Regions from separate parts of the Mesorhizobium sp. M0058 genome, predicted to be linked through region 2. Evidence: riboswitches for the same ligand, from Rfam matches in the RefSeq annotation. Region 2 holds a riboswitch; each other region holds the start of a gene.
What was found. A riboswitch is a leader RNA that binds a small molecule or an ion and turns the genes downstream of it on or off. The one in region 2 is predicted to bind cobalamin.

Region 1 (10,692 bases), on a different contig from region 2:
CTCGACGACGGTGAAGTCTCGCCCTTCTTCCACGACGTCGCCGCGGTCGGTGACGAGATCGAACTGCGCGGGCCGCTCGGCGGCCATTTCGTCTGGTCCGATGGGGATGGCGGGCCGCTGCTTCTGGTCGGCGGCGGCTCCGGCGTGGTGCCGCTGATGGCGATGGTGCGGCATCGAGCCTTGCGCAAATCGGCGGTGCCGGTGGCGCTGATGTTTTCGGTGCGGGTCTGGGACGAGGTGATCTTCCGCGACGAGCTGATCGGTCTCGGTGACCGCCGCGACGGGTTCGAGCTGGTGCTGACGCTGACGCGCGAGGCCGTACGGCGCCCGTCCGACTATTCGAGGCGCATCGACACGGCAATGGTCATGCAGGCGCTCACGCGGCTGCCGCGGCCGCCGGCGCTCGCCTTCGTCTGCGGGTCGAACGCCTTCGTCTCGGCGGCTGCCCAGGCGCTGATCGACGCCGGCATATCAGCGGAAATCATCCGCACCGAGCGCTATGGCGTCTGAGAGGGCCACAGTGGTTCACCGTTTCATGGAAACAGCCACCCGCTCTCAGGTGGGTGAAAACCTTGCCGACAGCAATTGGAACGGCAGCGCGCCATAGGCGGCGACTTCGGCCTCATTGTCCCAGTTGCGGAACTGGCGCGATGGCCGTGCCTCGATCACCAGAGGCCGGCCGGTGTCGTCCACCGTTACCTTGCCGCGAAAGCGCAGCACACGTCCGCCGCCGGCGCGGCTGATCACCATGGAACGCAGGCGGGCGACATGGCCGCCGCCGGCATTGATTTCCATCTCAATGCGGCGCCGGATTGGTGGAACGACGATCCTGACGGTGACGTCCAGCACCATCGCTCCAGTCCTGTCCGGACGCGGCAGGGGCTGGGAAAGTGCAAACGGCGCCGACGTCGCTCTTGCCTTGCGCAATGTCGGCCTGCCGCGCCAGACGGCGGGCGTCGGCTGCTGCAGGCGGCCCTTTTTGCGTTTGAGGCGCAACTGCTTGGCAAAGCCGCGCGACAGCCAAACGAGGCCGCCGAAATCGGTACGCGGCTTGGCCTGCAGCACCGAGGACCAGCGCGACAGGCCGGCGCGGTCGGCCAACTCAATCGTCTTTGCAAGTTCGGCCTCCGGCACCGCAATGCCGATCTCCAGGCAGAGATAGGAGAGCGCCACCGCCGCGGCGACGGCGAGGCCCCGCTTGGCGACGATGTCGCCGAACACGCCCCAGTCGACTGCGCCACTCTCGATGGCGACCGCACAGTCAACCAGCCAGTCGCTGTGGGTGTGGGCATCGAGGCCGCCATGTGCGATGGCGAGCGCCATGCGGTCGGCCGGAGAGGGCACAAGCACGCGGACGCCATTGAAATCGGCTGACAGCGCCCGCTGCCAGATCGCCAGATCATCTTCCGCGCTTTGCTGCGACCCGTCATAAGCGAGCTGGTGCAGGTCGATGTCGCCGAAACTGCCCTTGAAAAAATTCATCGAACGCAAGGACGCCAGCCTGGTGCGCAGATATTGCGGACTGACGCCGGTGGCGATCTGCCAGTCGCGTTCGCTAAGCACATCGAAGGCGGCAATCATGGCCTGCGAGCGCACCAGTATGTCGATGTCATGCGCCACCCGGCCGCGCTGCGCCGACGCGTTGACGGCGATGCGGCTGGCGCCTTTGATAAGCATCACCGCGCAGCCGGCGTCGATCATGGCCTGTAGCGCCGGCTCGGCCTCGCGCGCAGCCAGTCGCGATTTGGTCCACAGCATCTTTTGCAGGCCGACAAGACGTGGATAGGCCGGATGCCCAGCGAGCTTGCGGCCGAACCTGTCGGAGATCGCGGCCAGCAGCCGATGCTCGCGGAAAGCAGCATGGTCGATATCGTTCTCGTCGAGCCAGCGCGCCGCATAGGCCCCGGCCGCCTCTTCATCGGGGAGCAATGCGGCCTTCAGCAACTGGTCGAGGCCGCCAGTGGGCCATGACCAACCATAGTCCGGAAACCGACGGCCGATACGGCGCATGGCATTGGCCATCAGTCGGCGCTCGCCTTTTTCGCTGCTCGCCTTTGCATGGCCAGCCTTACGACTTCGACATAACCGCGGTCGCGCACGGGGTCGCGTCCATAGGACATGCTGTCGGGCCGGATGCGGCGCAAGGTTAGGACATCGTCGAGCATGGCAAGCGCAAAGCCCGCCTCGCGGACACGGGCGATCCAGTCGACCATGTCGCCGCGACCGCCTTGCGGGTCGATGATCGGACCGACGGCCTCGGCTACCTCCCGGCGGATCATCATCGTCGTGCGCGACCAGCCCGCCACGGCCACGTCCTGTTGCACATCGGGCTTGTCATCGCGAAACGTCCGCCAGTGGGCAAAGACTCCTGCCGTCGCGGGAAACCGCTCGAAATGCTCCAGCTGCCTTTCGATCTTGGTCGGCAGCCACAGATCGTCCGCATCGAGCGTGGCGACGAAGGGCGTCGCCAGCGCGGCGATGCCCCTGGTGGTGGCGCTGCCTGGTCCGGCATTGTCCTGGCGCAACACCTGCACCGGCATGCCCAGCGCATTGACCACCGCGACCGTATCGTCGGTCGAGCCGTCATCGACGACGATTATGGCGTCGGGCTGGACCGTCTGGGCCGCGACCGATCGCAGCGTCTCGGCGATGGTGGCGGTCGCGTTGAAGGCCGGAATGACGACGCCGTAGCTGGCCATCACAGGAAACGCCAATTCGCAAGTTCCTTGAAATCGAAGATGCCGTCGACAGGGTGCAAGGAGCGGTCGGCCTCGCGCCGTTTCATCGACTTGTAGACGGCGCGCATGAATTCGCGAAAAGGAACATCGGCCTGCCTGGTCATGTTGCCGGGATGGCGCCGGTAATAGAGCGCAACAGTGTCGGGCATCGTGAATTTCGGACCGCTTTCGAAAGTGCGCAGCAGATAGTCGGTGTCCTCGGCCTGGTGGAAATCCTCGTCGAAGCTGCCGATGCGTTCGACCAACCGCCGGACGAAGATAGCGGGAGACAGGTGAATGCCGCGAACCGTCATCGAGTGGCTGTCGGCTGTCGGCTCCAGCGTATCGTCATCTATGTCGTCGACCAGCGTCATGCGCGAATAGGTGAGCTCGAGGGTGGGGTCTGCGTCGAAACAGGTCAGATCCGCCTTGAAGCGGCCCGGCGGGGAAATGTCGTCGGAATCGAGAAACGATACCAGCCCGGTCTGCGGCAGCAATTGCCGCAAGCCCGCGTTGCGTGCCCGCGTCACCCCGGCATTCTGCTGCTGGAAAAGGCGAATGCACGGCGCCTCCGCGATCAGCGAGCGCACGACCGCCACCGAACTGTCGGTCGAACCGTCATCGATAACGATGATGTCGAGATCGGCGGCATCGCGCTGCCTCAGCAGCGAGCGCAGCGCCGAGCCGACATGGCGTTCGCGGTTGTAGACCGGCATGATCACGCTCAGCTTCACGCACGCATTCCAGGCTGTGATCTATTCATTCTTTCACCACTCTGCCGGGCGCTTGATCTCGAAAAGCCCCTCGACCGGGCGCCGCGACGGATCGGCCTTGCGCCGCCGCAAGGATTTCTGAATCACACGCAGATATTCGCGCACCGCCACATCCCTTTGCTTGGTCAAATTGCCGGGGTGGCGCCGGTAGTATACCGCGACGGTGTCGGGAAAAATGTGCTTTGGGCTGGTTTCGAAAATGCGCAGCAGATAGTCGGCGTCTTCGCCCTGCCGGAACTCCTCGTCGAAAGCACCTGTACGGTCGATGAGTGCCCTGCGGAGTATCCCGGCGCTAAGGCTGACGCCGCGCACGGTGGGACCTGCGCCGCCCCGTGCCGGCTGCAGGGTTTCGTCGTCCATGAGATCGACGCGCGTCATCAGCGAGTAGGTCAGCTCGAGCGCAGGGTCGGCCGCGAACAGGGGTAGGCCAGCCTTGAATCGTCCAGCCGGCGAGACGTCGTCCGAATCCAGGAACGACACCAGTTCGGTTTGCGGCAGCAACTGCCTCAGCCCTGTGTTGCGCGCGTTGGCCACGCCCTGGTTTGCCTGCTGGAACAGGCGGATGCACGACGCTTCCCGCATGATGGCGCGGACTGCTTCAACGGAGCTGTCCGTCGAGCCGTCGTCGACAACGATGATATCGAGATCGGCATCGTCGCGTTGCCTGAGCAGGGACCGCAACGTCGAAACGACATAGATCTCCCGATTGTACACCGGCACAATGATGCTCAACTTCATGCAGCGCCCCGAAGGACGAAATCCGCAATCGTGCCGGCGATCTCGCGCGGCTCGGTCCCCAGCGACAGCCGGTAGCATGGCAGATCGCGGGTAAGCTCGCTGAAAAAGCGAAAGCCCGCTTCCCGCTCGCCCGGCATCTGCACGATTCCTGACGGGGCCAAGGCGATCATGGCATCCTTGCGCGATATGGGCATGACCGAGCTTCTCGCACCTCCCCTGATATGGGGCACTATCAAAGCAATAATGTCCAGACTTGCAGGAGGTGGTCGAGGCGCGATCTCGTCGATGCGAAAGGCATGCTTGCCTTGCCAGTTCAGCGGTTGGTACGACTTTAGCCGACCCTCCAGCTTCAGCCGCTTGAAGCCCTCCGGATCCTGCTTGAGCGTGGCAAACAGCGGATAGGCCGTCACGCCCTCGGTCCGGTCGATCAGCACATAGTCGTCGCCGACGCTATCGAGCCCATTGAGCAGGCCGGCGACGACTGTTCCCGATTTTCCGGCTCCCCCGGAGCCCGCCAGCAACACGCCCTTGCCATCGATGCCCAGCGTGCCGGCATGGGTAAGCCGCATGCCGCGCGCCGCATATTCCCAATGCAGGAAGGCGCGCAGCGGCGCCGCCTGTTCCCATGGCGGAAAGGCGTCGGCCGACATCATCAGCTGCGCCCCGACATGGCGTTGCGGATCATGGAACTGCCAGAAATCGAGGTCATGATAGTAGCTGCCGCGCAATCCGGCCTCTTCCAGCCGGTTGGCAAAGGCATGATGGTTGTAATCGCCTCGGCCCCAGGTGGCCGGGGCGAGGACGCCATCGATGCCCGGGTGGGCGACGAAAATGCGGCAGCCGTCAGATGCAGACGGATTTTCCGGGGCCGGTATGAAGGCATGGCTCATGGCTTCCGCCAGCGTGCCATGGTCGAGGTGGACACTCAGCTCCAGTCCCGGCAACCGCACGCTGGCGGTAACGGGATAGAATGCGGCGGCGCTTTCCGCGGCCGCCAGCACATGGCGGGCATAATCCGGCAGGGTTTGCAGCGTGATCAAAGGCATGTGTTGGTTGTTCAGCGTCCAGAATTGCGCCGGGTCGCCTGATGCATGTCGCTCGGGGTGGCCCCGGTTTTGAGACGACGACATGCATAAAATAAAAGATCTAAACCGCGTCGCCTGAGTCCGTTCAAACGCGACGCGCTTTCGGGAAACGATTATGCCTGTTTCACCGCCGGCCAGCCGAGAGGTTCCTCGACCTCATGGATCGGGTCGACAATGATGAGATCGGCAAGGTCGTCATGGACATCGACCTTGAGCGGCTCATTGCTGGCAGCAAGCGCAGCCGACAGCTCGCCCGAAAGCGGTTGTGCCGGTGTTTCGGCTGGCGCAAGCAACCCGAAATCGAGCAGTCGGGCAACGAAGCTTTCGAGGTCGGCCAGGCTTGTTTTTGCGGCGCCCGCGGCAGCTCCGACCAGCGCTTCAGTGGCGACGCCGGACGACAAAGCCTGCCAGACCCGGCTGCCGGAATCGGAAAAGCCGAAATACTTGCCGTTCGAAAGATCGAGAACGACGGCTTCGCCATCGAATGATTCGAAAACGATGTCCTTGCTTGCGACCGCGTAGACCCGCTGTTGCATCGCTGTGTCCCCCGTCCCATGCGCCCTGAAGGGATGCGCCGGCTTCACGGTCTGCCAAGCCCTTCCTAAGTGCGTCTAAATCACTTGGCCGTTGGTTGGCAAGACAAAGACCCGCGAATACAACGCCTGCGTCGGCGACCGTTGCGGCGAAGTCGACCGGCTCAAGCCTCGATTTCGAGCGCCGACAATGGTTTCGAGCAGCAGGCAAGGATGAAACCGTCATCGATCTCGTGGTCGAGGATGCCGCCATTGTGGCTCATCTCGACTTCGCCGGAGACCTTCTTCACCTTGCAGGTGCCGCACAGGCCGAACTCGCAGGCGGCGGGAATCCGCACGCCCGAGCTGCGCGCGGTCTGCAGCACGGTCTGGCCGGCGACGCAGCCGGCGTCGACCTCCGAAAGCGAGAAGCGGATCGGCGTCACGGCTTCGACAGGTGCAGCGATGCCGTCCTCGACCGGGGAGGCAAACGGCGCCGGAATTTCCTCCACCACAGGCGCGGCAAAGCTCTCCTGATGGTATTTCGTCATGTCGAAGCCGGCGGCATCCAGCATGCCGCGCACGGCGCGCATGAACGGATCGGGGCCGCAGCAGAAGATTTCGCGCTCGCGGAAGTCCGGAGCCAGCAAGGGCAGCCGGATCGCGTCGATGCGGCCCATATGGCCGTACCAGCCTTCGCGGCTGGAACGTTCCTCGATCATGAAGCCGAGCGACAGGCCGGGCATATGGCCGCCGAGCAGTTCGAGTTCCTTGCGGAAGATGATCTCTTCGGCACGCCGCGCGCAGTTGACGAAACCGACATCGGTCCATGGCGCGCAGTCGTTCAGCCAGCGCAGCATCGACATCATCGGCGTCACGCCGGAGCCGGCGGAAATGAACAGGTATTTGGCCGCCGGGTGGCTGTGCAACGAGAAGTCGCCGGCCGGTCCGTAGGCCTTGACATGCGAACCGGGCACCAGATGGTCGAACATCCAGCGCGTGCCGATGCTGCCGGCCTGCGCCTTGATCGTCACCGCGATCGAAAACGGCCGCGATGGCGACGACGACAGCGTGTAGGTGCGCATCAGCGGCCCGTCCGGTGTCGGCAGTTCCAGCGTCAGGAACTGGCCCGGCTTGTAGCGGAACCAGGTCTGGTTGTCGGAGCGGAAGGTGAAGGTCTTGACGTCGGGCGCCTCGTCGCTGACGCCGATCACTTCCAGCACCTGCAGCCTATCGTTCCACGGCGCCATCTGGTCGAGATGGCGATAGAGCCCAAGATCCGTCATCGCATTCATCCTCTGGTCCCTCTTCGCCTGCTCCAGCTCACGCGACGCTGCGTAGCGCCGGCCGGCCGCCTTCGGCAAGGCGCGGGCCGATGAAGGCCGCGTACCATTCGACGAACTGGATCACGCCGCCCTCGTGCAGCTCCGAATAGGGGCCGGGCTCATAGGCCGGAGACAGGATGCCGAAGGCGTTTTCCTCGACGATGCGGCGGTCCTGGTCGTTGGTCTCGGTCCAGACATGGGTGAGCTCCTCAAGGTTGTAGTCGACCCCCTCGACCGCATCCTTGTGCACCAGCCACTTGGTCGTCACCGCGGTTTCGGTGGCGCTGATCGGCAGCACCCGGAAGGTGACCGCATGGTCGATCAGTATGTGGTTCCAGGTCGTCGGATAGTGGTAGTGCATCAAGGTGCCGATGCGGTCGGCGGCAACAGTGTCGGACAGGTTCTTCGTCACCGCGCGCTTTCCCGACATCGTGTAGCTGACGGCATCGCGCAGCAGCGGCGCGCGGGTGGCGCGGTATTGCCCGGCCGGATCGATGCGGAACTTGCTCGGCAGGCCCGCCGCCTCGCATTTCGCCCAGTGCGCCAGCATCTCCGGATCGCTGTCGGCGCCCTGCACGCCGGTCACCGTCGGCGCTTCGGGGAATGTCTTGCACAGCTCTGGATGATTGCCGGCGCAGTGATAGCATTCGCGGTTGTTTTCCCAGACCAGCTTCCAGTTGCCCTTCTCGATGATGGTGCTCTCGAAGGCGACCTTGGCTTCATTCAGCCGGTGCGGCTTGAGGTAGGGCTCTATCATGGCGCGCATCGGCGCAAAGTCGGCAGGTTCTTTCGCCAGGCAGATGAAGATGTAGCCGCCGACGCTCTCGCAGGCGACGGGCTTCAGGCCGAACTGGCTCTTGTCGAAACCGTCGGCCATCTGGCGGGCAAACAGCAGCCGGCCGTCAAGCTCGTAGGTCCACTGGTGATAGGGGCAGACAAGCTTTGCCGCCATGCCCTTCTCAGTGTTGCAGACACGGCTGCCGCGATGGCGGCAGGAATTGTGAAAGGCGTTGATGTTGCCCTTCTGGTCGCGGACCAGCACCACCGGATAATCGCCGATCTGCACGGTGATATAGCTGCCGGGCTTCGGCAGTTCGCAATCATGGCCGATGAACAGCCAGTCGCGATACCAGATAAGCTCCATGTCGAGCTTGAAATAGTCCGGGTCGGTGTAGAAGGGCTGTTCCAGCGAAAAGCCTTGCTTGCGGCCGTTCAGGAGCCTCAGCATGTCGTTGCGCGTATCCATAGTTCTGTCCTCGTGGTTTAAGGACTGAACTTGGTGGTGATGGAGGAAGGATCGGACGCAGGCCGGCGCGGCGCCGGACATGCACTATCCACCTCTTGACCGCCCACCGCGATCAGTCGAGTCTATGCATCTCGGGCTGGTTTCCGGGCTCTGGAGTTGTCCTTGCGGACCATCGCGACACCTTCCCAGGCTCTTGCCCAGTGGTCTCCCGTTGCGACTTCAACTCCACCACCGTTGCGGGGGCAGCGCCGGATTCTGACCGGCTTCCCAATTCTCCGCTGCGTCGTCACGAAGCGGCACCTGAGATGCGATCATCTAATCACGGCAGCGATCGCGACGTCGGCATGAAAGCGACATCGTATCCATGCGGCGCGACACGCGCGGCATACGCCCCGCCGACCACCGAAGGGCTGAGATCCTGTCTTGCGGCGCTATCATCGCCGTTTCGAATCGCTGCGGATCCAGTTCCGATCGGGGGCAAAAAGGGCTCAACGGTATCGAAAAGTTACTATTAGCAATCTCTAATCGAACCGAACGGTTCGTTTCTGTTGACAATGCGTGCAGGACGGTGTGAACGACGGCCCGGAAACCGACACCGGAGCGAACCACTCGGTTCGACATAAGCAACTGAAAACAATGCGATAAATGACCATAGAGGAACTTCCTGGCACAATTTCAAGGTGCAGGACCGTGGTCCACACGGAACAACTTCGTGATTGGAAACCAGCCTATGGCTTTCCCACATCGGGGCTGTCCGAACGACGCGAATTCCTCCCAAGACACGCCGCTAGACGGACAGACAAACTGGAGTCCTAAAAATGAAAAAGATCATCCTCACTGCCGCAGCCGTTTTGGCGATCACCGGCAGCGCCTTCGCCGGTAGCGACAATTACGGTTCCAATGGTGCGAACCAGCCAGCCGTCTCGGTCGACAGCTCGTATACGGCTTCCATTCAGAAGCCGGCGCACGCTGACAAGCAGCCTGTCGTTCAGGGCGCCGACCGCGACCTCTACGGCAATCGCTGATCCCGACCAAAGAAGGGCGGCTAACCCGTCGCTCTCGGGATCCCAAAAAATTCAGGAGTATTTGAAATGAAAAAGATCATCCTTGCTGCCGCCGCCGTTTTGGCCATCTCCGGCAGCGCTTTCGCCGGCAGCGACAACTACGGTTCGAACGGCGCCAACCAGCCTGCGATTACGTCGACCGATAGTGGCCATACGGCTTCGGTTGAGAAGTCGGCTCCAGCCGAGCAGGCGCCTGCCCACGGTGCCGACCGTAACCTTTTCGGCCGCTAAAAGCCGGTTTCCAGCACGTGGCGGGCTTATCCGCTGCAGCTGGCAGCATCAGAAAAATTCAGGAGACTAAAATGAAGAAGATCGTTCTCGCCACCGCAGCCGTTCTGGCTGTTTCGAGCGCTGCCTTTGCCGGCAGCGACAATTATGGCTCCAATGGCGCCAACCAGCCGGCCGCTGCCGTCGACACCACCCGCACTTCGTCGACCGGCACCAACTCGGCGGTCTACAAGCTGCTGAACTCGTCGGACGACCAACAGAAGTTCGTTCCTCAGAGCAGCGACAGGGATCGGTTCGGCAACAACTAACAGCCGAAGCTTAAAAAAGAGTGGCGGGCCTGGCCCGCCGCTCTTTTTTTATGCCTGTACGACGCAGCTATCTCAAGCCGCCTTCACTTCCACCGGCTTGAGCGAGAAGGAGTGCCCATCGGCGTCGAAGATGTGCAGGTCCCCGGCATCCGCGGTCAGTCGCAGCTTTGCCCCGCGCTTGACCTCGACATTGCCGGGCAGCTTGGTCACCAACGGCAGGTCGGCGCGGCCGATATCGACATAGACAAGCTGCACCTCGCCGAGTTGCTCGACATAGTCCACCACGCCCTCGAAAAGATATTCCGCGCCGGTGGCGGCCGACAGATCCTCCGGCCGCACGCCGAAGCTGACTGCCGCACCCTTTGCTGACGCCGGCGTTGCGATCGGCACCGTTGCCTTGCGGCCGCCGACATGGCTGACGATTGTCGGGTTGCCCGTCCTGTCGATTGTCGCCGGCAGGATGTTCATGGCCGGCGAGCCGATGAACTGGGCAACGAACAGATTGCCGGGCTTCTTGTAGAGGTCCATCGGCGTGCCGACCTGCTCGATATGGCCGTCCTTCAGCACGACGATGCGGTCGGCGAGCGTCATCGCTTCGACCTGATCGTGGGTGACGTAGATCATGGTCGTGGCAGGCATCGATTCCTTGAGCTTGGCGATCTCGATGCGGGTCGCGACGCGCAGCGCCGCGTCGAG
Region 2 (10,692 bases):
ATGTCGCGGCCGGGATCGTCGCCGGTGTGGACCAGCAGATCGGCCTCGGCGACGCGGGTCTCGAAAGCGCCGGGGGAGGCGATGCCTTCGCCCTCTGCGCCGCCATAAGCATGTGATGTCGCATCGAGATAGGCGCGGCCGATTTCTTCGCGCCCGACCCAGTCGCCGCTGGACAGCAGGTCCTCGACGCCGGCGCCGTAGGTGCCGGGCGAGGTGCCGAAGATGCGCGGGCCGATCTTGCCATCGGCACGGGTTCTGGCGGCGAGCGGGTTTTCCGAATCGTCCTCGTCGGACGCGGCAACGGCGTTGGCGGCGGCGTCGATCAGCGCGATCTGGGTCGGGAACATGTCGCGGAACAGACCCGAAATCCGCCAGGTGACATCGATGCGCGGGCGACCGAGCGTGGCCGGCGGCAGCACTTCGATGCCGGTGATGCGGCCGGTGGCCGAATCCCATTGCGGCCGGCAGCCCATCAGCGCCAGGCCTTGCGCGATCTCCTCGCCGCCGGTGCGCAGCGAGGCCGAGCCCCAGAGGTCGATGACCAGCGAGCGCGGCCAGTCGCCATGCGACTGCATATAGCCGCGCACGACTTCTTCTGCCGCCGCCTTTCCCAGATCGTAGGCGGTCGGCGTCGGCATGGTGCGCGGGTCGGAGGTGAACAGGTTGCGGCCGGTGGGCAGCACGTCGGAGCGGCCACGCGCCGGTGCGCCCGCCGGACCCGCCTTGATGTGACGGCCGTCGAGCGCCGCCAGCAGCGCGGCCTTCTCGGCTTCGGCGCTTTGCCGGCGCACGGCGTCGGGCTCGTCGTCGGGAGCGCGGCCATAGATGTGCAGGCCGTCCTTGATGGCGAAATCCTTGAGGTCGCAGAGCCAGGCGTCGATGCGGCGCAGCGCCTCGTCGGGCGCATCGGTTCCGGCGACGCCGGCTTCGGAGGCGAGGCCGGTCTTTTGCGCGGTGTCGACGATCAGCTTGGCCAGACGATCGCGCCGGCGGCGGTCGAGGCCGTCGGCCTGGGCGTATTCGTCGACGAGGCGCTCGAGCTTGTGCTGCTCTTCATCAAGGCCAGCAGCTGCCAGTGGTGGCGGCAGATGGCCAAGCGTGACGGCTGCTATGCGCCGCTTGGCTTGCGCCGCCTCGCCGGGATTGGAGACGATGAAGGGATAGATGACGGGCAGCGAGCCGGTGGCGATCTCGGGGAAGCAGTTTTGTGAGAGCGCAACCGTCTTGCCGGGCAGCCATTCCAGCGTGCCATGGGCGCCGACATGGATGAGAGCATGGATGCGGAGCGATTTGCGCAGCCACAGGCCGAAGGCCAGCAGATCGTGGCGCGGCGGCAGCGTCGGGTCGTGGTAATCGGCGCGCCGGTCGGCCGAGCGGCCACGGTCGGGGGCGAGAGCGACAGTGATGTTGCCGAAGGTGGCGGCGCGGAAGGGGAAGCCGCTCTTACCCTCCCCCTTGTGGGGAGGGTGGCCCGCAGGGCCGGGTGGGGGTGGTGCACCGCTACCCCCACCCCGTTTCGCGCCATCCGCTTCGCGAATGTCGCGAACCGACCCTCCCCACAAGGGGGAGGGTGAAGGAGCGCCCCATGCCGCCTCGACTGCAGCCAGTGCCTCAGCCGGCAAATCCTTTGAGAAGTCCAGATACTCATCCAGCCCCAGCCCACCATCGCTCCGCTCCAACGCGTCCAGCAGCGCACGCGGCGTTTCTGGAATCCCGTCAACGCGATAGCCCTGCTCCTTCAGGTCATGCAGCATGGCCAACACGCTGGACGGCACATCCAGGCCCACGGCATAGCCAGTGCGGCCGGGCGCACTCGGATAATCCGGAATGAGGATCGCCAACTTACGCGTCGCGCGGGGCGTCTGCTGCAACCGTGTGAACGCCGCTAGCCTGTCCGCCACTTGCGCCACGCGATCCGGTTCCGGCCGGTTGGCGAAGGCGCGGTGGCCGAGCGCCGGGTCGGTCTCGCTCTCGCCCTTGAAGGAAATTGCGCCGGCGAGGATGCGGCCGTCGAGTTCGGGCAGCACGACATGCATGGCGAGGTCGGCGGGCGCCAGGCCGCGCTGGTTGTTGTCCCAGACGTCGCGGCGGGTGGTGGCGACGATGACCTGGAAGACAGGCACGCCGGCGCGGTCGAAGAGCGTTTCGACGCCGGGTTCGGCGCCGGAAGCGAAGGCGGTTGCGGTGATGATGGCGGTGGGCTTGAGCGTGGCCAGCGCGGTTCCGACGAAGGCCAGGGAGGTCGGGTCTTTGAGGCTGGAGACGAAGATCGGGATCGGTCTCATGCCGCGCTGGCGGAGTGCATCAAAGAGGGCATCGATTGGCGCGACATCGGCGGCCAGCAGCATCGAGCGGTAGAATAGGATGGGGATGATGGGAAGGTTGATGTTGTCTGCGCCGAGTTCCCGCCCACCCCCCTCTGTCCTGCCGGACATCTCCCCCGCAAGGGGGCAGATTGTGCTCTCATAAATGTTTTCGCCAATCGCAGACCTTGCGGAGATCTCCAAAGGAGCAGGAGAGGAGCCGCCTTTGGTAACGGCTGATCTCCCCCCTTGGGGGGGAGATGTCCGGCAGGACAGAGGGGGGTGTGAAGGAACGCCGACATCGGCAAAATTCAACTTGCCTACGACGCCGCGGCCAGGCTCGTAGTAGCCAGCTTTCGGCACGCTAACCGGGTCAGCCGCCCCCGCATCCCGTCCCGCCAGCCCCGCCAATCTTTGCACCAGCGCCGTCATATTCTCCGGGCCACCCTCGCGGAAATAACCAAGCAGGCCGTCCAGATCCTCGCGCGGCAGCGTCGAGGCTTCGATCAGCCTGAGATCCTCGTCGTGGCTCTCGCCCGGCAGCAGCGCCAGCTTGATGCCGTTCGCACGGGCAGTCGCGGCAAGCTGGTCGCAGCCATAGCGCCACCAGTCGTAGCCGCCGAGGATGCGCACCAAAATCACCTTGGCGTGGCGGGCGACGCTGTCGATCCAGAGGTCCACGGACATGGGATGGCGCAGGTCGCGCAGCGCCGCCAGCCGCATCGACGGCAGGCGGACGGCATCGGCCTTCCAGGCCGCCGCGAGGCCGGCGAGGTCGCTGTCGGTGAAGGACAGCGCCACGATATCCGCCGGCGTCTGCCGGAGATCAACTGGCTCGGCGAGATCGTCGAGCGAGGCGGAGGTCGTGGCGAGTATATGCATCGCGGCTCGTGCCTGAGATCAACCGGCGAGTATACGCTCGATCGCCGGACGGTTCAGCCCCTTCAGGCCAATGACGACGAGACGCGAGCGGCGATCGTCCTCGGCCGTCCAGGCGCGGTCATAGTAATGGTTGACGCGTGGGCCGACGGCCTGCAGCAAAAGCCGCATCGGCTTGCCGCCGACATCGACGAAGCCTTTTACACGCAACACGTTTTCCTGTTCGGCGGCGGTGGCGACGCGCTTGGCCAGGTCGTCGGGATTGGCGATCGAGGGGATGTCGACGATGAAGGTGTCGAAATCGTCATGCTCATGATCGAAAGCGCCGTCGTGATGCGACTTGCGGTTCTCGATGTCGTCTTCGACGGCGAGACCGAGGCCAAGCAGCACCGACGGGTCGACCTTGCCATGCGCAGTCGGCACGATTTTTACCGCGCGAGCGGAATGTTCATTGATGATGGCGTTGGCGCGGGCCGAACCGGCTGAATCCATCAAATCGCTTTTCGACAGGATGATCAGGTCGGCGCAGGCGATCTGGTCCTCGAAGACTTCTTCGACCGGATCGTCGTGGTCGAGCGTTTCGTCCTGAGCGCGCTGTGCCTGCAAAGCGTCCATGTCGTTGGCGACGCGGCCTTCGGCCAGCGCCGGGCCGTCGACCACGGCGATGACGCCATCGACGGTCACCCGGCTCTTCACGCTTGGCCACTGGAACGCCTGGACCAGCGGCTTGGGCAGAGCGAGGCCCGAGGTCTCGATCAGGATGTGGTCAACCTTCGGTGTCAGCGCGAGGATCTTGTCGAGGGCGGGCACGAAATCGTCGGCGACTGTACAGCAGATGCAGCCATTGGCCAGTTCGACGATGTTTTGCTCGGGGCAGGTGTCGATGCCGCAGCCTTTCAGGATTTCCCCGTCGATGCCGATGTCGCCGAACTCGTTGACGATGATGGCGATGCGCTTGCCGCCGGCATTTTCCAGGAGATGGCGGACCAGCGTCGTCTTGCCGGCGCCGAGGAAGCCTGTAACGACAGTGCAGGGAACACGGGAGAGGTTGGCGGTCATGGTCAGTCCTTCAGGATGTCGAGGGGCGGGATGCGGGCCACTAGGCCGCGCTTGAGGCTATCGGGCCGGCCGCGCCACGGGATGAGGCCGTCGGCCGAAGTCGCGAAGAGCTTTGCGCCGGTAACGAGGTCGGCGCCGCTGGTTGCGGTCAGATCGCCGAAGACATAGCTCCAGCAGCCATCGCGCAGGATCGCGGCGCTGAGGCGGCGCTTGCAATTGCCGAGACATTCGGCGGTGCGGACCCGGATATCGCCGGCAGCGGCGCGGCGTGTGTCCTCAGCCAGCAATTCGCCGGCGCGCGGATGGGCGTCGGAACCGGTCTCATCGCGGCAGGAGGCGCAGACGATGACGGTCACGCCGGTCAGGGCGTCGTTGTCCCCGGACGCAATGTCCGCTGTGCCAGCCGAAAAACTGCTGTTCTGGTCCAAAAACCGTGCTCCTTGCCCGGAAACCCGCCAGGCGATCGGATACTTTGTCTCAGACGGCAGGTCTCCTGGCTCGCGGGTCGTCGCCTTGGTTAGCCGCCTTCCCGGTGTTACCCAGTGGCTTTCGGCCTTGGCTCGTCGCTTACAGTTGCGGGGACAGCCGCGGATTTGGGACCGAAATCCCGCACCGCATTCCCTCTTGGCCCTTGCCGTTGCGGGCAGGGGACCGTCTGCAGCGGATTTAGGCTTTTGCGGGCGGCGGTGTCAACGCAAGGCTACGACATGGCGATGTCGGCAGGGGCTGTCATGTCCCGGCTTCCGGCAGTGCCAGGATGACCTGTCGGATAGCTTGATAGCCATCGCCATAGTCCCAGTCATGACCGACAGCCAGATTCTGTCCCTCATGCCAAACCGCGTTGTCCAGAAGGACTTCGGCACTAATCAGCGTGCCCTTCAAGCCTGCCAGAAAGGTCCGGACAAAATGGCTTTCGGGGGGTACCGAAGCTGTGAACAGCTTTTCCAGCTTGGCATAGAATGCTGGATAGCCTGGTGTCAGCGAGCATAGCTCGGTTGTGGCCTGGGAAATGACCGGGCCGCTATAGATTTTCCAGCGGGCATCTTTTCGCCAGATCTTCCAACTGGCGCTGCTTCGCTGCCAAAGCTCTATTTCGGCCTGCATGTTCTCGCAGACGTGATCGGCCAGTCCCTCAATGGCAACATGGAAAACACCACGGAGAAACTTTTCAAACGCCTGGTTCAGTTCCTGTTCGCGCGTGTCGCCGAAGCCAGCAAAGGATTCAATGACCGGCTGAACATCAAGCAGCGGAGAAAAAATGTAGATTTCCAGGACCAGCCGGTCAGAACTCGTCTCGAACACCTCAGCCTCAAACCGAAGCTGCTTCGATTGGAGCATGACGTCCCTATCTCTGCGGACTGCATCTATTCCATGCGCAATGAGGGCGCCATGGATCATGTCGAGCACTTTGTCCGATGCCATTGCACAACCTACGAGGCTTATTGAGGCCTCTATGACAGACGCTGCAAGGGTTGGCCATCTCTCTCGCTAGCCAATGCCGGCCCCAGATTGCCGGCCGGCGTCACTTCGATGCGCTCAAGGCCAAGCCAGCCCTGCATCTCCTTTAGTTCCTCGAAAAGCTGTGCGGTGGTCTCAGGCGGTGCGCCTGCTTCGGCATAGGCGGCGTGGACGCGTAAGACACTCGCAGGCCGGTCGGCCTTGAGGTCGACGCGGGCGACGATCTTGTCGCCGAGCAAGAAAGGCAGCACGTAATAGCCATATTGCCGCTTGTCGGCCGGGGTGTAGATCTCGATGCGGTAGCGGAAATCGAAGAGACGCTCGGTGCGCGCGCGCTCGAAGACCACCGGATCGAAGGGGGCCAGCAAGGCGCGGGCCTCGATCTTTCGCGGCAGGCGGGCGTCCCTATAGAGGTAAGCCGGCTTGTCCCAGCCTTCGACGTTTACCGGCAGCAGTTCGCCCATCTCGACCAGTTCCTCCAGCCGGCCCTTCATGTCGGCCGGCGACAAGCGGAAATAATCGCGCAGGTCACCCGACGTCGCGATGCCGTGGGCGCGGGCGGAAATGCGCAGCAATTCGCGGTGCGCGTCCTCGGCCGCCGGCACCGGCAGGTCGAGGATCGCCTGCGGCAGCACGCGCTCGGGCAGGTCGTAGAAACGCTCGAAGCCACGGCGGTGCGCCGTGGTGATGCGTCCGGCCCAGAAGAGCCATTCGAAGGCGTGCTTGGCGTGGCTCCAGCCCCACCAGCCGCCCGAACCTTTCTGGCCCTCCAGTGCCGAAGCGGCAATCGGGCCGCGCTCGGCGACCGCGCGGTAGATCTCTTCGATATAGGCGGCGTGCTCGCGGCCCCATTTGGCGAGGCCCAGATACATTTCGTCGCCGCTTTCAGCGCGCTGCATGCGCCAGCGCATCAGTGGGTAGGTCTCGACCGGCAGGAACGAGGCCTCATGCGCCCAGTACTCGAACACGGTGCGCTTGCGGGTGATTGCGGCATTGTCGAGCAGGGTGAGCGGGTAGGGGCCAAGGCGCGAATAGAGCGGCATATAGTGGGCGCGCACCACGGCGCTGACGGAATCGATCTGCAGCAGGCCGGTGCGCGACAGCACGCGGGCGAGGTGGCGGCGATCGGGCGTGCCGACCGGGCGGGGATCGAGAAATCCTTGCGCGGCGAGCGCGATGCGCCTGGCCGTGGGGAGTGAGATTTTGTCCTTCGTCAAAGTGTCTTGCCTCGAACCATTTTCCCGACTTTAGCCGGCGATTCCGGTCATTCTAGCAGGCAAATGGCGGGAGACGTGTCAGGAGACAAAAGTTGAGTGAAAGGAAGGAAATCAAACAGGAGGAGATCGGACCAGTTTTTCCCGGCCTGCCGTCCAGCACTGTCTTTTGAACAAGGTTTGACTTGCTTCGCTGAAAGCCCTGCGCTAACCCTCGCCGCGTTGCAGCAAGGCACCTAAAACGGTTCAGCGGTTAAACTGTCGCGCTTCCGCATTAGGGTTGGTTGCTGTAATCAAAGTGGATTGGCCGCCAACGGAAAGCCGAGCATGAACGTACTCCTCAGTTCATACCTGCCCATCGTCCTCTTTATCGCCGTGGCCGCGGTTGTAGGCCTGGCGCTTATCATCGCGCCGTTCCTGGTGGCTTATCGCAATCCCGATCCGGAGAAGCTTTCCGCCTACGAGTGCGGGTTCAACTCGTTCGACGATGCCCGGATGAAATTCGACATCCGCTTCTACCTGGTGTCGATCCTGTTCATCATCTTCGATCTGGAAGTGGCCTTCCTGTTTCCGTGGGCGGTGTCGTTCTCGAAGATCGGCATGCTCGGTTTCTGGTCGATGATGGTGTTTTTGGCGGTGCTGACCATCGGCTTTGCCTATGAATGGAAAAAAGGAGCGCTGGAATGGGATTGAACGACAGTTCCGGAACGCTCGTCGCGCCGAAGCCAAAAGGCCTGATCGACCCCAATACCGGACGTCCGGTCGGTTCCGACGATCCGTTCTTCCTCGAGATCAACAATGAACTGGCCGACAAGGGTTTTCTGGTCACCTCGACCGAGGCGCTGATCACCTGGGCACGCAGCGGCTCGCTGATGTTCATGACCTTCGGTCTCGCCTGCTGTGCCGTCGAGATGATCCACACCTCGATGCCGCGCTATGATTCTGAAAGGTTTGGCGTGGCTCCTCGCGCGTCGCCGCGCCAGTCCGACATCATGATCGTGGCGGGAACGCTGACCAACAAGATGGCCCCGGCTTTGCGCAAGGTGTACGACCAGATGCCGGAGCCGCGCTACGTCATCTCGATGGGCTCCTGCGCCAATGGCGGCGGCTATTATCACTATTCCTATTCGGTGGTGCGCGGCTGCGACCGCATCGTGCCGGTTGACATCTATGTGCCCGGTTGCCCGCCGAGCGCCGAAGCTCTGCTTTACGGCATTCTTCTCCTGCAGAAGAAGATCCGCCGCACCGGCACGATCGAACGGTAGACCCATGGCCGCATCCCTGAGCGAACTGTCGACCTATCTCGGCGAAAAGCTGCCGGGCCGCGTCACCGATGCGGTGCTTGCCTATGGCGAACTGACGATCTCGGTTGCTACAGACAATCTGATCGAGGTGACAAGCTTCCTGCGTGACGATTCGGGCTGCCAGTTCATTTCGATCATCGATATCTGCGGCGCCGACTACCCGTCGCGCGTCAAGCGTTTCGATGTCGTCTATCATCTGCTGTCGCCGAAGCAGAATTTGCGCATCCGCATCAAGGTGCAGGCCGACGAAGAGACGCTGGTGCCGTCGCTCACCGCTGTCTATCCCGGCGCCGACTGGTATGAGCGCGAAGCCTACGATCTCTATGGCGTGCTGTTCTCCGGCCATCCGGACCTGCGCCGCATCCTCACGGATTACGGTTTCGAGGGCCATCCCCTGCGCAAGGACTTCCCGCTGACAGGTTTCGTCGAGGTGCGCTACGACGACGAAGCCAAGCGCGTGATCTACGAGCCGGTGGAATTGAAGCAGGAATTCAGGAACTTCGATTTTCTCTCGCCATGGGAAGGGACGGACTACGTCCTGCCGGGCGATGAGAAGGCGAAACAGTGAGTAGGAAGTAGTGAGTAGTCAGTAGCAAAAGATTTGGAGCAACGGATCGAATCTTATCGCGACTTGAAGGTGTGGCAATCGGCGATGACGCTTGCTGAGGATTGCTACCGTTTCACCAAAGAGTTTCCGAGGGATGAGATTTACGGCATGACCTCTCAGATGCGCCGATCGGCGGTTTCGGTCGCAGCGAACGTCGCGGAGGGATACGGTCGGGAGAACAGAGGGTCGTTCGTTCAATTTTTGCGCATGGCGCAAGGCTCGTTGAAGGAACTGGAGACACACATACTGCTGGCATGTCGGGTTGGCCTGCTGCGAAAAGACAATGAGATTGAGCTGCTGCTGCGATGCGAAGAGATTGGAAAAATGATGAGATCTCTTATCCGAACGGTGCAGGCCAAGCAGGCGGAATGAAGCAGGCATTGAGATTGATGATCACTACTCACTACTCACTACTGACTCTTCGCCAGAGGCGCCAGAATGGCTGAAACCTCCGTCCGCAACTTTAACATCAACTTCGGACCGCAGCACCCTGCGGCGCACGGTGTTTTGCGTCTTGTGCTGGAGCTTGACGGCGAGGTGGTCGACCGCGTCGATCCGCATATCGGCTTGCTGCATCGCGGCACCGAAAAGCTGATCGAGCACAAAACCTATCTGCAGGCAGTGCCCTATCTCGACCGGCTCGACTATTGCGCACCGATGAACCAGGAGCATGCCTTCGCGCTCGCCACCGAGCGGTTGCTCGGCATCGAAGTGCCGAAGCGCGGCCAGTTGATCCGCGTGCTCTATTCCGAGCTCAGCCGCATCATGTCGCACATCCTCAATGTGACGACGCAGGCGCTGGATATCGGCGCGCTGACGCCGCCGCTGTGGGGTTTCGTCGAACGCGAAAAGCTGATGGTGTTTTATGAGCGCGCTTCCGGTTCGCGCATGCATGCGGCCTATTTCCGTCCCGGCGGCGTGCACCAGGATCTGCCGGCGAAGCTGGTCGAGGACATCGGCAAGTGGATCGACCCGTTCCTGAAGTCGCTTGACGACCTCGACAGGCTGCTTACCGGCAACCGCATCTTCAAGCAACGCAATGTCGATATCGGTATCGTGTCGCTTGCCGACGCCTGGGCCTGGGGCTTTTCCGGCGTCATGGTGCGCGGCTCGGGTGCGGCCTGGGATTTGCGCAAGTCGCAGCCTTATGAATGCTATTCCGAGATGGATTTCGACATCCCGATCGGCAAGAACGGCGACTGCTACGACCGTTATCTCGTGCGCATGGAAGAGATGCGCCAGTCGGCGAAAATCATGCGCCAGTGCGTCGACCTTCTGCTCGGCAAGGAGAGCACCGGGCCGGTGTCGAACCTCGACGGCAAGGTGGTGCCGCCGAAGCGCCAGGCGATGAAGCGCTCGATGGAAGCGCTGATCCATCATTTCAAGCTCTACACCGAGGGCTATCGCGTGCCGGCCGGCGAGGTCTATGCTGCCGTCGAGGCGCCGAAGGGCGAGTTCGGCGTCTATCTCGTCTCCGACGGCACCAACAAGCCCTATCGCTGCAAGCTGCGCGCGCCCGGCTTCGCGCATCTGCAAGCCATGGATTTCCTCTGCCGCGGCCACATGCTGGCCGACGTCACTGCCGTCCTGGGTTCCCTCGATATCGTCTTCGGGGAGGTTGATCGGTGATGGCGGCAGCCAATCCTACAGTGCGCTCTCAGGTCGGTGTTCGAGGGAATGCCGACGCTGCCCTACCGCGGTGGCGCGAATTGGCAAAAGCCATGCTGCCGGTCGAGTTCGCAGAGGCTTCTTACAACTCGACTCAGCACTGTTCGATCTATGACTTCTTTTTTACCCTGCTACCCAAGACGCGCCTTGCCCACCGCGACAATGACGTCGACAAGCTGGGTAGAATGCACGGGTTCGCC
Region 3 (10,692 bases), on a different contig from region 2:
TGCTTCTGAGACAGGAGCGGCAGGAGCGGACGACCCTCAAGCTCATCGCCTCAGAGAACTTTGCGTCCTCGGCCGTGCTGGAAGCGAACGGCTCGATTTTCACGAACAAGTACGCCGAGGGGTACCCCGGCGCGCGCTACTACGCTGGAAACGAGATCGTTGATGAGCTTGAGAATCTGGCCATTGAGCGCCTGAAAACGCTATTTGGCAGCGAGCATGCCAACGTCCAGCCTTATTCCGGCTCGCCGGCCAACCAGGCTGTCTATCGTGCGCTTTTGAGTCCCGGTGACAAAGTCATGGGCTTGCCCCTTCCGGAAGGGGGCCATCTGACTCATGGTTGGGCCATCAACTTTTCCGGAACTGACTATCAACGCGTGCCCTATGGACTAGATGAAAAGACACAGCAGATTGACTATGACCGCTTGCGCGAGACAGCCAAGCGGGAACGGCCGCGGCTCATTTGGGTCGGCGGAACCGCTTACCCGCGTGTCTTTGACTACGCGGCAATGGCAGAAATTGCCCTGGAAGCGAACTCCTATCTCGTAGCCGACATTGCGCACATCAGCGGCCTGATTGCCGCGGGAGCGCACCCGAATCCCGTGGGCCATTGCGACGTGGTCAGCAGCACGTCCCACAAGTCGATCCGCGGTCCCCGCGGTGGCTTCATTTTGTCAAGGAACGAAGATCGCTATCAGGCCCTGTATCATACAAAGAGCAAATACAATCTCGCCAGACGAATAGACCGGGCGGTCTTCCCTCACCTGCAAGGCGGACCTCACATGAATGCCATCGCTGCGCTAGCGGTTGCCTTGCACGAAGCCGCGAACCCGTCCTTCCGAAGCTACGGCCAACAGACGGTCAAGAATGCCAAGGCTCTGGCACATGCACTGCTTGAGCGAGGTTATGACCTGGTTACCGGGGGGACGGACAATCACATGCTGATCCTTGATCTTCGCGATCGGCCACTATCGGGCAAGGCCTATGCCGAGCGACTAGCAAAGGCAGGAATCATCACAAACTTTAATATGGTGCCTGGCGACCCGCGGCATCCGGCGGTCACAAGCGGAATTCGCCTGGGGGCGCCAGCAGTGACGTCAATGGGCATGCGCGATGTGGAAATGGTGCAAATTGCTGGCTTCATTGACTCCGTCCTCCAGCGGCCAGACGACGAAGATCTCCATGCCTGCGTGCGAAGAGACGTTGCCGACTTGTGCGCTGCGTTCGAGGTCCCGGGCATCTCCGACAAGTAAGGTGGGCCAAGCAAAATGCCCATACCACATCCAACATCCGAAGCGAGGTATTCATGGCTAGGCAGTTCGTGTTCTCTTCCGAATCGGTTGGCGCGGGGCACCCGGATAAGTTGGCCGACAACATCTCGGATGCCATCCTCGATGCCATCCTCCGCACAGATCCCAAGGCGCGCGTCGCCTGTGAAGCGTTGGTAAAATCAGGGATAGTCGTTCTGGCTGGCGAGATCACCAGCGATGCCCAGGTGGATTACAGCCAAGTTGCGCGCGATACGATTCTCGACATTGGGTACGACGACGAGGCCGTCGGCTTTGACGGCCGGCGTTGCTCCGTCGTTCATGCCCTCACCGAGCAATCGCCCGACATCAGCCAAGGCGTTGACGAGGGAAGAGGGCAAGACCTCCAGCAGGGAGCGGGAGATCAGGGCCTCATGTTCGGCTACGCATGCCGCGAAACCGATACCCTGATGCCTTTGCCGATCCAGCTCGCTCATCGCTTGACGAAACGGCAGGCGTATGTCCGGAAGGCACAACAGCTTGGCTGGTTGCGTCCTGACATGAAATCCCAAGTCTCAGTGCGCTATGAGGGGTTGCGCCCGGTCGCCCTGGATACCATCGTCGTGTCGACGCAACATGACGAGCAGGTCTCGCAAGAGACTGTCCGCGAGGGCGTCATTGAGGAAATCATAAAGCCTGTCCTGCCGACCCACCTGGAGACGGAAGGCGTCAGAATTCTGGTCAACCCGACGGGGCGGTTCGTAGTCGGCGGGCCGCGCGGCGACTGCGGTCTCACTGGACGCAAGATCATCGTCGATTCCTATGGCGGGATGGGTCGTCATGGCGGCGGCGCCTTCTCGGGCAAGGACCCGTCCAAGGTTGACCGCTCGGCTGCCTATGCAGCCCGCTATGTCGCAAAGAACATCGTCGCTAGCGGACTTGCGGACGTGTGCGAGGTGCAGCTTGCTTACGCAATCGGCGTGGCCAGTCCGGTTTCCGTCATGGTCAACACGTTCGGGACAGCCAGGGTTGAGGAAAGCAGGATCGAGCGCCTCATTCTTGAGTTGTTCGATCTCAGACCGAAAGGCATTATCAAGATGCTTGATCTCTTACGCCCTATATACCGCAATACAGCGACCTATGGCCATTTCGGCCGTGAAGAGCCTGATTTCACCTGGGAGAAGACAGACAGGGCGGACGAATTGCGTCGCGAGGCAGGACTCGCCGCCCCGTGAGAGCCGCCGGCGAACGGATTGGCAAGCGGAAAGCCCATTTCCACCGGGCAGACCCGCGCCTGGCAGGCGTGGCGAGAAGCCGGCTCGGGTTTTTTGGCGGAGACATTGATGCCGGGTTATGACGTGCTTTGCATCGGCAATGCCATTGTCGACATCATCGCCCAGTGCGACGAGGCATTCCTCGAGATCAACGGCATCATCAAGGGCGCGATGAACCTGATCGACACGCGCCGCGCCGAACTGCTCTACAGCCGCATGGGCCCGGCGATCGAGGCCTCCGGCGGCAGTGCCGGCAACACGGCGGCCGGCGTAGCCAGCTTCGGCGGACGCGCCGCCTTCTTCGGCAAGGTCTCCAACGATGCGCTGGGCGAAATCTATGCGCACGATATCCATGCACAGGGTGTCGCCTTCGACACCAGGCCGCTCAAGGGCGAGCCGCCGACGGCGCGCTCTATGATCTTCGTCACGCCCGACGGCGAGCGCTCGATGAACACCTATCTCGGCGCCTGCGTCGAGCTTGGCCCTGAGGATGTCGAGGCCGACAAGGCATCCGGCGCCAAGGTTACCTATTTCGAGGGCTATTTGTGGGATCCGCCGCGCGCCAAGGAGGCGATCCGGCAGACGGCGAAGCTCGCACACGAGGCCGGACGCGAAGTGTCGATGACGTTGTCGGATTCGTTCTGCGTCGACCGCTACCGGGACGAGTTCCTCGAGCTGATGCGCTCGGGCACTGTCGACATCGTCTTTGCCAACAGCCACGAGATCAAGTCGCTCTACCAGACAAAATCCTTCGACGAGGCGGTGGCGGCTATCCGCAAAGACTGCAAGATTGCCGCCGTCACCCGCTCCGAAAAAGGCTCAGTGATCGTGCGCGGCGACGAGACCGTGGTCATCGAGGCGACCGCCATCAAGGAGTTGGTCGACACCACCGGCGCCGGCGACCTCTACGCCGCCGGTTTCCTGCATGGCTACACGCAGGGCCGCAACCTCAAGACCTGCGGCGACCTTGGCTCGCTGGCGGCCGGCCTGGTGATCCAGCAGATCGGCCCAAGGCCAAGGCAGAATTTGCGCCGCGAGGCGGAAGGGGCTGGGTTGCTGTAGATGCGCCGGCAACTAACCAGCCGCCCTACTGACGCGATGACCGCAGTGGCGGAACTGTGTCAAAGCTCGCTGATAGCGACAGCCATTCGCTTCGGAGAACTGACCCATGCTGCTGCCGTGAAGCTCGCTGGAGGAGCGGTGCAAGGCGTGCTTGCCATGACGGCATTCACCGTCATCCAGATCGTCACCAGCATTTTCCAGAAGCTCAGCTTGGGGAAGGCCAGTAAGGTTCCTGAGGTAACGGAGAACTCGCGGCGTCCGTCGGACTTGACTTGCGATCACGTCCCACGATGCCGAATACGGGCAGCAGACTGAATATTTCACAATGCTAGACAAAGGCGTAAAAGCGCGATCACATAACAACATAAACATTTCGTTATGCGTCATTGACAAAAGAGCGAACTGCTGTGATTGTCTGCGTGTCGTGGTTCTCGCGTGCGGCGCTGCCGCAGCGGAGCTAAGAGGGAAGCCGGTGCGATGCCGGCGCTGCCCCCGCAACTGTTAGCGGCGAGCCAACCCCAATCACGTCACTGAGGCGAATACCCTCAGGAAGACGGGTAGAGGCTATGACCCCGCGAGCCAGGAGACCTGCCACGCGAATTACGTCCACGGGCGGGGTGTCTCGGTGGCCGCTGCAACCCGGCGTTGATGCCGGCCTGCTAGCGCCTTCCTTGTCACCGACGCCCCAATCATCGGGGTATGACATGACTGTCTCTCAGCAAATTCCTGTAGCAACGCTCGGCGTGCCGCGCTTCGGTCGTCGGCGAGAACTGAAATTCGCGCTTGAAAGCTACTGGTCCGGAACATCGTCCGCTGGCGACCTTCTCACGACGTCGAAGGCGCTCCGTGCCGCTAGCTGGGAAGAGCAGCGCGATCGCGGCGTGTCGAAAATCCCGTCGAACGACTTCTCGCTTTACGACCATGTGCTCGACACCGCAGCCATGGTCGGGGCCGTTCCATCCCGTTACGGCTGGAATAGCGGCGAGGTCCCACTTGACATCTACTTCGCAATGGCGCGCGGCAACCAGGGTCAGACGGAGGATTGTGGACACGCTGGTTACCAGGAGGAGGCTCATGGACCTGGTGTAACCGCGATGGAAATGACCAAGTGGTTTGACACCAACTACCACTACATTGTGCCGGAACTCGATGATGATCAGACGTTCGCCCTCTCGTCATCGAAGCCGGTCGATTACTTCCTCGAGGCTAAAGCTCTCGGCATTCACACACGCCCAGTCATCCTTGGACCCATCACCTTCCTCAAGCTGGCGAAATCGCCTGCCGAGGGGTTCGGTCCCATCGCGCTCCTACCGCGGCTGCTGCCGGTTTACGAGCAGCTTCTGGAGAGGCTGAAGCTGTCGGGAGCCGACTGGGTGCAGATCGATGAGCCAGCGCTTGTCCTCGATCTGAACCCGAACGAACGAGCTGCGTTCGAATTCGCCTATGGCCAGCTGTCGAAAGCCGCGCCCGAGCTGAAGATCATGCTGGCTACGTATTTCGGGTCGCTGGGAGACAATCTCGAAACCGCGATTTCTCTGCCCCTGGCCGGCCTGCATATTGATCTCGTGCGCGCTCCCGAGCAGCTGGAAACGGTGGCTCGGCTCGCTCCGAAGGATCTGGTGCTCTCGCTTGGCTTGATCGATGGCCGCAACGTCTGGCGTGCGAACCTGCCCGCCATTCTCGACCGCATCAAACCGATCGTCGCCGGCTGGCCCTTGGACCGCGTCGAGATCGCGCCTTCTTGCTCGATGCTGCATGTGCCGATTGATCTGCGCATGGAGACGGAACTCGACGCGGACATCAGGTCGTGGCTCGCCTTCGCGGCCCAGAAGACCGACGAGCTGGTCTTGCTGGCCCGGGCCCTGTCCCAAGGCAGGGATGCGGTGGCAGGCGCGTTGAAAGCGTCTGCCGAGGCTGCCGCCACGCGCGTGACATCCACGAGGATCCATGACCCGCTTGTTCAGGGGCGGATCGCTAGCATTGAGGACAGCGCGAAGCGACGAGAGAGCGCTTTTGGCGAGCGCTCCAGAGTCCAGGCCGGCTCACTCGGGCTGCCGCCGTTCCCGACGACGACCATCGGGTCCTTCCCGCAGACGCCGCAGGTACGCAAGGCGCGGGCCGCTCATGCGAAGGGCCAGCTGAGCTATGTCGACTATGAGACGTTCCTGAAGAAGGAGATCGAGGCTGCAATTCGCTGGCAGGAAGAGATCGGGCTGGACGTGCTGGTGCATGGTGAGTTCGAGCGAAACGACATGGTACAGCATTTCGGCGAGCAGTTGTCCGGCTTCGCGCTCACCCAGCATGCCTGGGTACAAAGCTATGGGTCGCGCTACGTGCGTCCCCCCATCATTTTCGGCGACGTATCGAGGCGCAATCCGATGACAGTGCGCTGGTGGCAATTCGCCCAGTCGCTTACGGAAAAGCCCGTGAAGGGAATGCTCACAGGCCCAGTCACCATTCTCAACTGGTCTTTTGTTCGCGACGACGTACCCCGCTCCGAAGCCTGCCGCCAGATCGCGCTCGCCATCCGCGACGAAGTGACGGATCTCGAAAGATCCGGCGCAAGGATGGTCCAGATCGATGAGGCCGCGTTTCGCGAAGGATTGCCACTGCGCCAATCTGACTGGAAAGTCTATCTCGACTGGGCTGTCGAATGTTTCCGGATCGCTTCAACGGGTGTAAAGGACGCGACTCAAATTCATACCCACATGTGCTATTCGGAGTTCAACGAGATCATTCACGCGATCGCTGGAATGGATGCGGATGTCATTTCGATTGAGACGTCGCGCTCGAAGATGGAACTGTTGGACGCCTTCACGAGCTCCAAATATCCGAACGAAATCGGTCCTGGCGTCTATGATATTCACTCACCACGCGTCCCGGAAGTCGGCGAGATTTCGGACTTAGTCATGCTTGCCCGCGAGCGACTGTCCGACGGCCAACTGTGGATAAACCCGGACTGTGGCCTCAAAACACGCAAATGGGAGGAGGTCCGCCCTGCCCTCATTAACATGGTCGCTGCAGCACGCGCGCTCCGGCAGAAAGTGCAGGCGTGAGGCTTCTCTTCCTCACCGTGTGGGGAGTTGCCGGCTGGCGGATGTCGGCCGGGAATATGCCAAACCGATCACACTCTTGGAAATGAGCCACTCGGCGCAAATGTGCAATTTCCCTACGGCACGTGTCTTAATCCCGCAGAAATATAAATGTGGCACTACGCTATAATATCGGTTCCTTGGGGACATACAGGCCCCGCGCCTCGAACAAATCGGACACGCGTCGTTTCTCAAAGTAGACTGCTTGGCGCGTTCGCTCAGGCAGCGACAATATATGGTGCTGCGTCTGTCCGCCCCCAGTTGATCGCGCAGACTACGGGCGAGGTGGCAGGGTTCGGGTATCGCTAGCGTCCCGCCAATTCGGAGATGGACGTCGCAATTCGTGTCGCCAAGTAAAAATCGCCAATCATTTTCGATTGCAAGTCCGCAGCCAGTTGGCCCTTATTTTCCTGAGATCTGCGTTACAGGCCGGGGCGTTGTCGCCGTTTCTGAGGGTAAGATGGGATAGGCGACGTCAGGTGCCTCTCCGGTCAGCGAGTTGAGGAAGGCAACAAGCAGGTCAACTTCTTCGTCCGCCAGTACTACGCCGAGCTGGGTGGTCCCCATAATGGCGACGGCCTGTTTCAGATCCCAAACCTTGCCCGAATGAAAGTATGGCGCGGTGAGTGCAACGTTGCGCAGCGGCGCCACGCGGAAGACATAGGAATCGTCGGCTGCATTGGTGACCTCAAATCGGCCCTTGTCTTTGTCCGGCAGGACTTCGGCGCTGGGCCGTTCCACGAGGCCGAATGGGTAATAGGCTTGCCCACCAACGTTGATGCCGGCATGGCAGGACGAGCAGCCTTTGTCCATGAAAAGCACCAGGCCCTGTTTCTGTTCGGAAGTCATGGCAACCTCATCACCATTCAGGAAGCTGTCGAACGGGGCAGGTGTGACCAGTGTCGCCTCGAAGGCTTCGATCGCCTTGGCGAAGTTGTCGAAGGTGACCCGATCGGCTTCAGCCGGAAAAGCTGCATCGAACCACTCGACATATTGCGGCATGGACTTGAGAGTGGCGATGAGTTGGCCCGGTGTATTGGCCATTTCGATCCCGGCTTGGACCGGTCCCTTCGCCTGAGCCTTTAGGTCTTCGGCACGACCATCCCAGAACTGGGCGATGTTGAAGACAGCGTTCAGTACAGTCGGCGCGTTGCGCTGTCCCTTCTGCCAACCATGGCCAATCGAGGTTTCGTGATTGTCGTCGCCGCCGGTGGCCAGGTTGTGGCATGAATTGCACGACAAGACGCCTGACGCCGAGACGCGTGGATCGAAGAACAGTGCCTTGCCGAGAGCGATCTTTTCCGGGGTGATCGGGTTGTTGGCGACTGTCGGCGTGGTGGATGGCAAAGCCGTGAAGGTGGCCAATGCCGTATCTCTGAGGTCGGTGGGGATCGAATCCGCAGCAAAGGCGGTGGGTGCCAGCAAGGTGACAGCCATCGTACTGAATAGGATTTTCATAATTGGTCTTCCTGCGTCGTCCACGCAGCCATTATGCGATCTGCGGCTCATGAACGCCCTGAGCTAGATCAGCTTGAGGGAGAGGACGGGGTCTCACACCTGTTTTCGCAGCTGAGCTGGGACCCTCTTGGAAGCGATCGCTCTTCTCGATTGGACTTCAGGGAGGAGGAGTATCCCTGGTTGGCAACCGGTTTTATGCATCAAAGCACGCCCTGAGGGCGGCTTCGTAGATTCGGTCACTGCGATCTTTCAGCCAAGGTTGAGAAAGTCACAGCATGCGCAAGACTGGCAATCTCTTGCACGAGGTGCGCTGCACGCCTTGCGAAAAGTGAGCTTCTGAACCGTCAGGGTTCATTCGTTGCGTGAATCGGCCTTATCGACACACGCCGACTGCACATTGTGATGTCACCAGCGATGGCGGTTTCAATACCTAAGCAGCGACGGTCTATGTGACAGTATGGATGTCGTATCGGAATAGGCGTTCCGCCTTTGTGGACCGTCACACCGGCATATAGCTCCGCTTCCACGAACATCCCATCACGCGAGGAAAGACATGGCCAACACGCGCAGTATCGCCAATCTAGCCCTTTGTGTCGACGGCGCCGCGATCGAGCAGGTCCACCCGCTGTAACTGCCTCACCTTGATCCACAGATCCTAGGCGCTGACCAGTTTGTCGTCATCATTTGACGGGCGGGGGGCATTGGCCCATAAGCGAGCCAACGCAAACTGTGCGGTTGCCAATGCGTAATGAAGTGAATTGCAATGATCTTCGGTTTGCGAAACACGCACTTCCGACGCAGCTTGCGTTGACAGAGGCGCTTTTAGGCGCAATAGCACTTCCGCTGGCCTATTTTGTGGAGTTCAACTGTGGTTCGGCCAAGGGCGCGGGGCGCCGGACCGGCCCCTTGTAAACCTAATCAAAGAGAGAGAGACCCTGCATGGAAGAAATCTTACCGCGCATCGCCACTGGTGCCGGCATCGGCCCGGCTCTCGCAGAGAAGGCCGTTGGGTTAATGCTGGGGTTCCTGCGGAGCCACGCGGCCGACGGTCCCGGCGCGCGCATGATCGAGGCCATTCCGGGAGCTTCGGAATTAGTAGCGAAGTATCATGGCGACGACCCAGAGGGTGGCGGCCTTATGGGGCTCGGGCAGCAATTGATGGGTGAGGGTCTCAGCATGGCAAAGATCGCCGCCCTCGCCAACGAGACGATCGCCTGCGCCAAGGAACATGCCGGCGACGAACTCGTGGACGAGGTCCTCAATTCCGTTCCTGGCCTTCCCCAGTTCGTCTGATCAGCGGCAGCCGGGGCGCATGACCTTGTGCGCCCGTGCCGGCCCGTCTGCGCAGCAGGCATTCTCCGCCGAGCGTTCCGCACCGATCTCGCCAGACCACCAACCGCTGGGCACGCGAATCGCGCGTTGGAGTACTTCATTCGTCTATCGAAAAATCAACTTCAGGCGATTCGATGTGTATAATTTCTGGCGGTAAGGGTTTATCCTGAACGCTTTCGATGAAGCCCGCGAGATAAGCAAACGTATTGTATTTCTCGAGGACTAGCCGTTTCGCCTCTCTTATTGCGCCGCGACGTTCCTTCCAGAGGTCTGAGTTGATGATTTCTTGAATTTTTTGGATTACGTTCTTGTCCTCTGGGTCAATCAGAACCATAGAGTCCGAAGGGAAGAACCTCGTGATTGCCGGGCTGCCGTAATAGATCGGCATTGTTTCAGCGACGAAGCAGTCCATAAGCTTCTCTGTAAAATAGTAATCAGCACGAGTATTCTCGAACGCTATACTGTAACGATAAGGTGCGAGCGCGTTCCATTTATCTCCAATCAGCCGAAAACCTCGGCCGAACAGGTCAAAATCGAGCTCCTTTCTTAGCCGTTCCAGAAACGCCAGCCGATACCGATGTCCTTTAAGCAGGGCGATGTTACTGGTAATCCATGAGAGCCGAAGTGGCTTATCCATGACTTCGCTGACCAGAAGTTGGTCATATGTCTTGTTTACAGACCAAGACCGAGTGATCGGTGGAGACAAAACGAATCGGCGAGCTGCATTCTGCCGAGCAACCAGCTCTGCGTCAGACGTCAGGACGATAGTATTTTTCCCCTGCCCTTCATGAAATGCACGATGAGCTTTCGTCGGCGGTTCGCCGATTGCAAAAATTGTCCTGTTTGGGCTCGCCTCGATATCAACAGGGAGCCCAAAAAGAGAAGCAGAGTTAAAGACAATATGCCAATCGGGCACGAAGGATGTCGTGCGTACAAAAGCGACATTGTTCCAGATTCCACTGCCCTTTGGAGTGAGCTGGTGGATTGCATCATCCAAAACGCCCCAAGAATCTAGACATGTAGCAACAATGGGCGCCGGGCGTTCCGTCAACAATTTGGCCGACAAAGCAGTTCCACTCCCTTCACTCGTGAAGGTACTCAATCGCCATTCAGGATTGCGGTAACATCGGGCAGCATAAACCTTCCGAGACCTGCTGTCGAGGCAATTGTCGCTTTGCACTTGACCAGGTTCTTCCTCGCTTCGTGTGGTGATTAGGCCGGCTGAGTGGC

Region 1: it holds a riboswitch for cobalamin, as region 2 does, so the genes downstream of both, NKJ75_RS24340 (aromatic ring-hydroxylating oxygenase subunit alpha) here and NKJ75_RS12765 (DUF1636 family protein) in region 2, are expected to answer to the same signal.
Region 3: it holds a riboswitch for cobalamin, as region 2 does, so the genes downstream of both, metE (5-methyltetrahydropteroyltriglutamate--homocysteine S-methyltransferase) here and NKJ75_RS12765 (DUF1636 family protein) in region 2, are expected to answer to the same signal.

Annotation. Positions count from the first base shown of each region.
Region 1 is NZ_JAMYUQ010000014.1:192,546-203,237, forward strand. It holds gene NKJ75_RS24300 (FAD-binding oxidoreductase) at 1-510, shown strand, start outside; gene NKJ75_RS24305 (nucleotidyltransferase family protein) at 556-2,022, opposite strand; gene NKJ75_RS24310 (glycosyltransferase family 2 protein) at 2,022-2,714, opposite strand; gene NKJ75_RS24315 (glycosyltransferase family 2 protein) at 2,699-3,451, opposite strand; gene NKJ75_RS24320 (glycosyltransferase family 2 protein) at 3,485-4,228, opposite strand; gene NKJ75_RS24325 (hypothetical protein) at 4,225-5,274, opposite strand; gene NKJ75_RS24330 (PqqD family protein) at 5,427-5,849, opposite strand; gene NKJ75_RS24335 (FAD-binding oxidoreductase) at 6,011-7,111, opposite strand; gene NKJ75_RS24340 (aromatic ring-hydroxylating oxygenase subunit alpha) at 7,149-8,396, opposite strand; cobalamin riboswitch at 8,514-8,715, opposite strand; gene NKJ75_RS24345 (DUF680 domain-containing protein) at 9,215-9,421, shown strand; gene NKJ75_RS24350 (DUF680 domain-containing protein) at 9,488-9,691, shown strand; gene NKJ75_RS24355 (DUF680 domain-containing protein) at 9,763-9,996, shown strand; gene NKJ75_RS24360 (ABC transporter ATP-binding protein) at 10,069-10,692, opposite strand, start outside.
Region 2 is NZ_JAMYUQ010000006.1:312,567-323,258, forward strand. It holds gene cobN (cobaltochelatase subunit CobN) at 1-3,185, opposite strand, end outside; gene cobW (cobalamin biosynthesis protein CobW) at 3,204-4,241, opposite strand; gene NKJ75_RS12765 (DUF1636 family protein) at 4,244-4,669, opposite strand; cobalamin riboswitch at 4,708-4,912, opposite strand; gene NKJ75_RS12770 (DUF6348 family protein) at 4,971-5,663, opposite strand; gene NKJ75_RS12775 (winged helix-turn-helix domain-containing protein) at 5,693-6,916, opposite strand; gene NKJ75_RS12780 (NADH-quinone oxidoreductase subunit A) at 7,241-7,606, shown strand; gene NKJ75_RS12785 (NuoB/complex I 20 kDa subunit family protein) at 7,597-8,178, shown strand; gene NKJ75_RS12790 (NADH-quinone oxidoreductase subunit C) at 8,183-8,785, shown strand; gene NKJ75_RS12795 (four helix bundle protein) at 8,819-9,196, shown strand; gene NKJ75_RS12800 (NADH-quinone oxidoreductase subunit D) at 9,263-10,453, shown strand; gene NKJ75_RS12805 (DUF7674 family protein) at 10,453-10,692, shown strand, end outside.
Region 3 is NZ_JAMYUQ010000003.1:24,919-35,610, reverse strand. It holds gene glyA (serine hydroxymethyltransferase) at 1-1,250, shown strand, start outside; gene metK (methionine adenosyltransferase) at 1,304-2,479, shown strand; gene NKJ75_RS05375 (adenosine kinase) at 2,588-3,580, shown strand; cobalamin riboswitch at 3,989-4,190, shown strand; gene metE (5-methyltetrahydropteroyltriglutamate--homocysteine S-methyltransferase) at 4,285-6,636, shown strand; gene NKJ75_RS05365 (cytochrome-c peroxidase) at 7,075-8,130, opposite strand; gene NKJ75_RS05360 (hypothetical protein) at 9,070-9,423, shown strand; gene NKJ75_RS05355 (glycosyltransferase family 10 domain-containing protein) at 9,560-10,564, opposite strand.